One region of the Stenotrophomonas sp. 28608_Sma genome, then DNA from elsewhere that is predicted to be linked to it. Evidence: riboswitches for the same ligand, from Rfam matches in the RefSeq annotation. Region 1 holds a riboswitch; the other holds the start of a gene.

Region 1 (4,409 bases):
CCGATGCCGCGAGGAATCAAGCCTCGACTTCATCATCCTTGTAGGCATCGACCGGGATGCAGGCGCACATCACGTTCTTGTCGCCGTACACGTTGTCGACGCGCGCCACCGGCGGCCAGTACTTGCTCTGCTTCAGGCTGGCCAGCGGGAAGGCGGCCAGTTCGCGCGGGTAGGCGTGGGTCCACTCGCTCGCGGTCACCGCGGTGGCGGTGTGCGGCGCGTTCTTCAGCGGGTTGTCCTCGCGGTCCAGGCGGCCGTCTTCGATCGCGGTGATCTCCTCGCGGATCTGGATCATCGCGTCGATGAAGCGATCCAGCTCGTGCAGCGACTCGCTCTCGGTCGGCTCGACCATCAGCGTGCCGGCCACCGGGAAGCTCAGGGTCGGGGCGTGGAAGCCGAAGTCGATCAGGCGCTTGGCCACGTCCTCGGCGCCGATGCCGCTGGTCTTCTCCAGCGGGCGCACGTCCAGGATGCACTCGTGTGCCACCAGGCCGTTGCGGCCGGTGTAGAGGGTCTTGAAGTGCGGGGCCAGGCGCTTGGCGATGTAGTTGGCGTTGAGCTGCGCGACCTGGGTGGCCTTGCGCAGGCCGTCGCGGCCCATCATCGCGATGTACATCCAGCTGATCGGCAGAATCGAGGCGCTGCCGAAGCTGGCAGCGCTGACCATGCCGACCGGGCCGTTGTCACCCAGCTTGCCCGGCAGGAACGGGGCCAGGTGCTCCTTGACCGCGCACGGGCCGACGCCCGGGCCGCCACCACCGTGCGGGATGCAGAAGGTCTTGTGCAGGTTCAGGTGCGAAACATCCGAACCCCACTTGCCCGGCTTGGCCACGCCGACCAGGGCGTTCATGTTGGCACCGTCGGTGTACACCTGGCCGCCGTGCTTGTGGATGATCTCGCAGATCTCCACCACCTCTTCCTCGAACACGCCGTGCGTGGACGGGTAGGTCATCATGATCGCGGCCAGGCGGTCGCTGTACTTCTCGGCGTTGAGGCGGATGTCCTCGACGTCGACGTTGCCGTTGGCATCGGTCTTGGTCACCACCACCTTCATGCCGCACATCTGTGCCGAGGCCGGGTTGGTGCCGTGCGCCGAGTCCGGAATCAGGCAGATATCGCGATGTTCCTCACCGCGCGAGCGGTGGTAGGCGCGGATCGCCAGCAGGCCGGCGTACTCGCCCTGCGCGCCGGAGTTCGGCTGCAGGCTGACCGCGTCGTAGCCGGTGCATTCCACCAGCATCGCTTCCAGCGTGTCGATCAGTTCCTTGTAGCCCAGCGCCTGGTCGGCCGGCACCAGCGGGTGGATCTGCGAGAACTCCGGCCAGGTCACCGGGATCATCTCGGCGGTGGCGTTGAGCTTCATGGTGCACGAGCCCAGCGGGATCATCGTGCGGTCCATTGCCAGGTCCTTGTCGGCCAGCGAACGCAGGTAGCGCAGCAGCTCGTGCTCGCTGTGGTGGGTGTTGAACACCGGGTGGGTCAGGAACGCGGACTGGCGCAGCAGGCCGGCCGGCAACGCGTCGGCGGTGCTGGCATCCAGTGCGTCGACGTCCAGCGAGGCACCGAACACGGCAGCCACGGCGACGATGTCGGCGCGGGTGGTGGTCTCGTCCAGGCTGATGCCGACCGAGTCGCTGTCGATCGCGCGCAGGTTGTAACCGGCGGCGCGTGCCTTGGCGTGGATCTCATCGGCGTGCACGCCGGTGACATGCAGGGTGTCGAAGAAGTCACCGCCGACCTGCACGCCGGCGTTGCGCAGCGCGGCGGCCAGGATCGAGGCCAGGCGATGGGTGCGGCGGGCGATGCGGGTCAGGCCGTCCGGGCCGTGGTAAACGGCGTACATCGAGGCCATCACCGCCAGCAGCACCTGTGCGGTGCAGATGTTGGACGTGGCCTTCTCGCGGCGGATGTGCTGCTCGCGGGTCTGCAGGGTCAGGCGGTAGGCCGGGTTGCCCTGCGCGTCGATCGAGACGCCGATCAGACGGCCCGGCATCGAGCGCTTGTAGGCGTCACGGCAGGCCATGAAGGCGGCGTGCGGGCCACCGAAGCCGAACGGCACGCCGAAACGCTGGCTGTTGCCGACCACGATGTCCGCGCCCCATTCGCCCGGAGCGGCCAGCAGGGTCAGGGCCAGCAGGTCGGTGGCCACGGCCACCAGGCCGCCGCGCGCGTGCACGGCATCGACCAGCGCCTTGTAGTCGCCGACCTGGCCGAAGGTGTCCGGGTACTGCAGCAGCAGGCCGAAGGCTTCCGCTTCCAGCGCTTCGGCCGGGGTGCCCACGCGCAGCACGATGCCCATCGGTTCGGCACGCGTGCGCAGCAGTTCCAGGGTCTGCGGGTGCACGGCGTCGTGCACGAAGAAGGTGTCCGACTTCGACTTGGCCGAACGCTTGGCCAGGGTCATCGCTTCGGCGGCGGCAGTGGCTTCGTCCAGCAGCGAGGCGTTGGCGATTTCCATGCCGGTGAGGTCGGCGCACAGGGTCTGGAAGTTGATCAGCGCTTCCATGCGACCCTGCGAGATTTCCGCCTGGTACGGGGTGTAGGCGGTGTACCAGGCCGGGTTTTCCAGGATGTTGCGCAGGATCACGTTCGGCGTGTGGGTACCGTAGTAGCCCTGGCCGATGAAGCTGCGCAGCACGGTGTTCTTGTCGGCGATCGCACGGATCTTTGCCAGTGCCTGCACTTCGGTCATCGACTCCGGCAGCGCCAGCGGCGCCGGCGACTTGATCTTGGCCGGTACGATGGCATCGGTCATGCCATCCAGCGACGCGTGGCCGACGACATCGAGCATCTGCGCGATCTCGGCGTCGTTGGGGCCGATGTGGCGCTCGACGAACGCATTGTGGTGCTCGAGCTCACGCAGGGAAGGGGTGTTCTGGGACATGGCGAAGGATCCGTCAGGAAAGGGCACACGCACGGGCACAAGCCGCCGGTCGGCGGTCTGCGGGGCGCCCCTCTGTCCTTTTGCCTGAGAGTTTAAAAGCGCGGCGGACCGCAGCTTCGTGCCCCTTCGGCGCCGGATCGAACCGGTCTCTCCAGAGTTCTGTTACGGGTGGTATCGGGCCTGAGCGATTACGGGCGTTGCGCCTTCGGCAGCGGTGTTCCGCTTCTCCCACCGTGTTGCCCGCCGATTATAGCCCGTTGCGGGCCCGCCGGCCGCCTCCAGGCATGGCCGCCGCGCCTGAATGGCCGATGGCCCGGTCGTGCGTTTTGTGCACCGCTGCATGGCATCGGGCGCAATCCCCACCTATGATGGGCGGATACCCGAATTCATCTGGCGCCGTCCCTGCAGAAGGGGACCGGCGCCCGCCGTGCGTGCCGCGCATGGCCCTGCCGGACGCCTTCCCCATGACCGCCGCTGTTGCTCCCTCCACCCGCCGCATGGCCCTGCTGCTCGCCGGTCTGGCCATGTTCGGTCCGTTCTCGATCGACACCATCTTCCCGGCGTTCCCGCAGCTGGCCCAGCGCCTAGCGGTGGACGAAGTGGCGGTGCAGCAGACCATCAGCGTGTATCTGCTGTTCTACGGCCTGATGAGCCTGGCGCACGGCCCGCTGTCCGATGCCTGGGGCCGCAAGTGGGTGATCCTCGGTGGCCTGGTGGTGTTCGTCGGCGCCTCGGTCGGCTGCGCGCTGTCCACCGACCTGACCACGCTGCTGGCGTTCCGCGCGCTGCAGGGCCTGTCGGCGGGTGTCGGCATGATCGTTGGCCGCGCGGTGATCCGCGATCTCTACCATGGCCACGACGCGCAGCGCCTGATGAGCCAGGTGTCGATGCTGTTCGGCATCGCCCCGGCCATCGCACCGATCATCGGTGGCTGGATCCTGCTCAGTGGCGCCGGCTGGCCGCTGATCTTCTGGTTCCTGGTGGTGTTCGGGCTGGTCCTGCTGGCGGCCACTGCACGCTACCTGCCGGAGACCCATCCGGTTGAAGCGCGCGTGCCGTTGTCGCCGCGCACGTTGATGCGTGATTACCTGCGCATCGGCTTCAACCCGCGCTTCCTGCGCCTGGCGCTGGCCGGCAGCATCGGCTTCGGTGGCATCTTCCTGTACATCTCCTCGGCGCCGGTGTTCGTGATGCAGCACCTGCATCTGGGCGAGGGCGGCTTCGCCTGGCTGTTCATCCCCACCATCGGCGGCATGACCACCGGCTCGTTCCTGTCCGGGCGCATGGCCGGGCACACCACGCCCACCCGCCAGGTGTCCATTGGGTTCGGCCTGTGCGCGTTGTCGGTGCTGCTGAACGTCGGCTACGTGGCGCTGTCGCCGCAGTTCGTGCTGCCGTGGGCGGTGCTGCCGATCTTCCTGGGCGGCATGGGCATGGCGCTGATCTTCCCGATCCTGGCGCTGGCGGTGCTGGACATGTACCCGCACCAGCGCGGCCTGGCCTCGTCGCTGCAGGCCTTCGTGCA
Region 2 (4,409 bases), 820 kb from region 1:
CCGAGGTGATCCGCGCGCGTCTGCATGGCAAGGCCGCACCGGGGCCGTTCAAGTACGCCGACTTCGGCAACCTCGCCACCATCGGCCGCATGGCCGCGATCGTGCACCTGGGCCGGCTGCAACTCTCGGGCGTCCTCGCCTGGTGGTTCTGGCTGGCCGCACACGTGTTCTTCCTGATCGGCTTCCGCAACCGCATCGTGGTGCTGCTGAACTGGGCCGTGGCGTACTGGAGCTACCAGCGCAGCGCGCGCATCATTTTTGGTGATGACCAGGAAGACCGGCGACCCCGACGGTAGTGCCGGCCGCTGGCCGGCTGCTGCGCGGTCGGATCCCTTTCCGCAGGAAAGGGCTCTGACCCCGTCAACACCATCCACGCATGGCGTGGATCTACCGGTTCATCGGGCCGCCCGGCACCCGCCGTTTCGACCAGGTGCGGCAGAAATCCTCCTTCCTCGCGGCATCGGCAATCTGCGTGCTACTCCAATGCCGGGTGATCCAGACTGTCAGTGCGGTACTGCTGAGATGCCAGCGCAGCATGTCGTGCCTTGGCTGCCGCATCAGGTGGCGGCGTGCAACCCAGAACGCTTCGCGCTCGACGTCAGTCGCCTTCTTCAACGCTTCAGGATCGAAGAACCGCGTCGTGAAGCTCCATGGATTCATCGGCTGGAATCCCGTGCGCTGCTCACTGCTGCACGCAGCCATACCACTGGGTGCGCGGTCCGCCGGCTTCGGCCGGCCTTCCACCAGCGCCAGCCCGAGCCGGTACAGCAGGCCAGGCAGCAGTGCGATGACCGCGGCCAGCATGACGACGGAGATCCATGCTTTGCCGGCAGCACGCATCGCTCTACGGCGCCTTCGGTTTCGGGTACCACAGTGCATTGACGATGACCCAGCGCTGGTCGAAGCGGCCCATGTGGAAGTAGTCGACGAACCACGGGGTTTCCAGCCGCACCGAGGCGGCGTTGCCGGTCACGTCCAGCACCGTGCAGCGGCGGTCCCATTGATCCTTCGGGGTCTTCAGCGCGCCCTGCTTCGTCAACGCGACCAGCTCTTCCTTCGACATGCGGCGCAGGCCCAGGCGTTCGTCGGGTGTATCGCCGAGCACCGCGCGCTTGGCCAGGTCCGGGTGCAGGGAGCGGGCGACGCGCTGCGGGTCGGCCTCCAGCTGGCCGTCGACGTAATCGTGGCAGGTGGCTTCGATGGCCGCGATGGTGGCCGGGTCGGCGGCAGGGCTCGTTGCTGCGGAAAGAGCGAACAGCAGGGCAATCGTGGACATCCGGGTCTCCAGCTCTGGGCGCGGGGCGATCATGGCATGGGCAAGCCGCATCCACGCATGGCGTGGATCTACTGCATCAGGCCCATTTCGTCGACGCTCAGCTGCATGTACAGGAACGCGGCCGCTTCGTCGGTCATCGGCTGGCCCTGCGGGAAACTGTCGAGCCAGGCGGAGATGCGCGCATGCCGATGCTTCAGCGCATCAGCTATCGCGCGCTTTTCCGCGTCGGTGGCATGTTCCTGCATCTCATCGCGCAGCAGGTCATCGCCGATGCCCCATTTTTCGGCCAGCGGGATCAGGTCGACCAGATCGGGCGGCACCTGGTCGCGGCGCAGGTGGATGGGCTCGGGCGTGTCCGGGCCGCGCTGTGCGGCCAGTTCGGCGGCGCTGCCGATCTGCCCGTGCTGCAGCGGTGGCGGAGTCTGGGCGCAGGCCGACAGGGTGATACAGAACGTCAACATCAGCATCCAGCAGGATTTCATCGGACCGCTTCCTGTGTCGATGGATGTGGCGATGATGGCATGGCCCAGCACACCATCCACGCATGGCGTGGATCTACAGGACCGGCGCCTGCAGCCAGGCCAGCTTGCGTTCGCGCGGCTGCTGCTTGAGCTGCCACTCGGCGCGCGAGGCGGCGGCCCGGTCCGGGTACTCGCGCACGGCCAGCACGCGCAGTGGCGGCCGTGCCCGGGTGTAGCGCGCGCCCTTGCCGGCCTGGTGGGCGGCGAAACGCGCCTCCACATCGGTGCTGATGCCGGCGTAGTAGCTGCCATCGCGGCATTCGAGCAGGTACAGGAACCACGGGCGGAGGGACGGGGCCATGCCCGGATTATGCCGTGCTGCACTGCAGCGGATATACTGGCGCCCGAATGCAGGAGAGAGGCGCCGCGCTGGCGCCCGCCGAAGGCGCAGGCTCCCATGATCGCTCAGGCCGGTGGGCTGGAATCCCACCAACCATGCATTCGACTCGCCGAGCTGGAGAGAGGTCACCGGGCACGCCCGGGACGATCCGCCGAAGGGGCACGCGGCCAACGCCGCTGAACTCTCAGGCAAAAGGACAGCGGGAGCGGCACCGGTCATCGTCATCCCGTCATTGCGCAGGCAGTGGCGGTAGTCGCGCATGGCCGGCCCCACCGCGCCCGGAGCCTGTCCCATGCTGCTGTCCATCATCTACCTGATCGCCATTTCCGCCGAAGCCATGACCGGCGCGCTGTCCGCCGGCCGTCGCCGCATGGACCTGTTCGGGGTGGTCATGATCGCCTGCGTCACCGCCCTCGGGGGCGGTTCGCTGCGCGACATCCTGCTCGGCCACTACCCGCTGGGCTGGGTGAAGCATCCCGAGTACCTGGGCTTCACCGTGTGCGCGGCGCTGATCGCCACCTGGGTGGCGCGCTGGATGCACCACTTCCGCCGCACCTTCCTGGTGCTCGATGGCCTGGGCCTGATCGCCTTCACCCTGATCGGCTGCTCGATCGCGCGCGAGGCCGGCCATGCCATGCCGATCGTGCTGATCGCCGGCATGCTGACCGGCGCGTTCGGCGGCGTGCTGCGCGACATTCTCTGCAACGAGGTGCCGCTGATCTTCCAGAAGGAGCTGTACGCGATCATCGCGCTGCTGACCGGCGCGGCCTACCTGTTGCTGCTGCACTGGGGCGTGGCCGACGCCACCGCGATCCTGTGCTGCCTCGGCGGCGGCTTCGCGCTGCGCCTGCTGGCGATCCACTACCGCTGGGAAATGCCGAAGTTCGTCTATCACGACGAAGTGCATTGATTGTTTGACGGTAGTGCCGGCCGCTGGCCGGCAACACGGCACGCGCCCACAGATTCCGGCAGGTTGCCGGCCAGCGGCCGGCACTACCGAATGCGTTGCATGACCATGGTCATGCGGCATTGGCCGGGGTGATTGGCTACCATTGTCACCCCGTCGCTGCCGCGACGGCATCCAGCCACGCCGCGCCCGCGGCCCCGCCAGACAACTCCCTCCCCGCTGCCCGTGGTGCCGTGAACGCGCCGACGGGCCCGCATGTCCCTGCGCGCGCAGGGCGCAGGATGCCCCATGTCTGTCGCCGAAAATTCCCGCTTCCGTCGTGCCCGCCTGTTGTGGGCGGTGCTGGCCATCGCCCTCGTCGCCGTTCTGGCGTGGTGGCTGTGGCCCCGGAACGGCGCCGGCAGCAGCGACGATGCGCCGGGCAAGACGGTGCCGGTACGCGTGGCACGCGCCAGCGCCGAGCCGCTGGTGCTGCGCCTGAAGGCGGTCGGTACGGTCACCCCGCTGCACAGCGTGGTGGTACGCAGCCGCGTGGATGGCGAACTGCTACGGCTGCATTTCCAGGAAGGCCAGCAGGTGAAGGCCGGCGATCTGCTGGCGCAGATCGACCCGCGCCCGTATGAAGTGAAGCTGGCACAGGCGCAGGGTACCCAGCAGCAGAATCTGGCCGAGCTGGAAAACGCCGAGCGCCAGCTGCAGCGCTACCGCGAACTGCAGAAGCAGAACTACGTGTCCGGGCAGGAACTGAGCGACCAGCAGAGCAAGGTGCGCCAGCTGCAGGGCCGCCGCCTCAGCGATCAGGCGTCCGTTGATGAAGCGCGCCTGCAGCTGCAGTACACCCGCATCACCGCGCCGGTCAGTGGCCGCGTCGGGCTGCGCCGGTTGGACGTGGGCAACCTGGTGCGCGCCAGCGATGCCGAAGGCCTGGTGACTCTGGCGCAGACCGCGCCGATCAGCGTGCTGTTCACCGTGCCCGAACCCGAGCTGCCTGCGCTGCTCGATGCCGTGCAGGCGCAACCGGCACTGGCGGTGGAAACCTGGGACCGCGAAGAACGCCGGCAGCTGGCCCGCGGCTCGCTGTCCAGCGTCGACAACCGCATCGATACCACCACCGGCACGTTGAAACTGCGTGCGCACTTCGACAACCACGATCTGGCGCTGTTCCCCAACCAGTTCGTCAACGTCCGCCTGCAGCTGGGCGAGCAGCCCGCGCTGCTGATTCCCGATGCCGCCGTGCAGTTCGGCAGCCAGGGCAACTACGTGCATATCGTCGACAAGGACAGCAAGGCACAACGCCGCACCGTGGTGCTCGGTCCAGCCGATGATGGACGCGTGGCCGTGCGCTCCGGGCTGGCCGCAGGGGAC

Evidence for each region. Region 1 has a riboswitch for glycine ahead of gcvP (aminomethyl-transferring glycine dehydrogenase). Riboswitches for the same ligand answer to the same signal wherever they lie in the genome.
Region 2: it holds a riboswitch for glycine, as region 1 does, so the genes downstream of both, ACZLHH_RS21255 (trimeric intracellular cation channel family protein) here and gcvP (aminomethyl-transferring glycine dehydrogenase) in region 1, are expected to answer to the same signal.

What each region holds. Positions count from the first base shown of each region.
Region 1 covers NZ_CM151308.1:3,673,141-3,677,549, reverse strand. The annotation lists gene gcvP (aminomethyl-transferring glycine dehydrogenase) at 17-2,884, opposite strand; glycine riboswitch at 2,947-3,049, opposite strand; gene ACZLHH_RS17410 (multidrug effflux MFS transporter) at 3,349-4,409, shown strand, end outside.
Region 2 covers NZ_CM151308.1:4,497,005-4,501,413, forward strand. The annotation lists gene ACZLHH_RS21230 (NAD(P)/FAD-dependent oxidoreductase) at 1-296, shown strand, start outside; gene ACZLHH_RS21235 (hypothetical protein) at 388-840, opposite strand; gene ACZLHH_RS21240 (nuclear transport factor 2 family protein) at 845-1,276, opposite strand; gene ACZLHH_RS21245 (hypothetical protein) at 1,345-1,737, opposite strand; gene ACZLHH_RS21250 (GIY-YIG nuclease family protein) at 1,832-2,098, opposite strand; glycine riboswitch at 2,139-2,228, shown strand; glycine riboswitch at 2,242-2,345, shown strand; gene ACZLHH_RS21255 (trimeric intracellular cation channel family protein) at 2,430-3,047, shown strand; gene ACZLHH_RS21260 (MdtA/MuxA family multidrug efflux RND transporter periplasmic adaptor subunit) at 3,333-4,409, shown strand, end outside.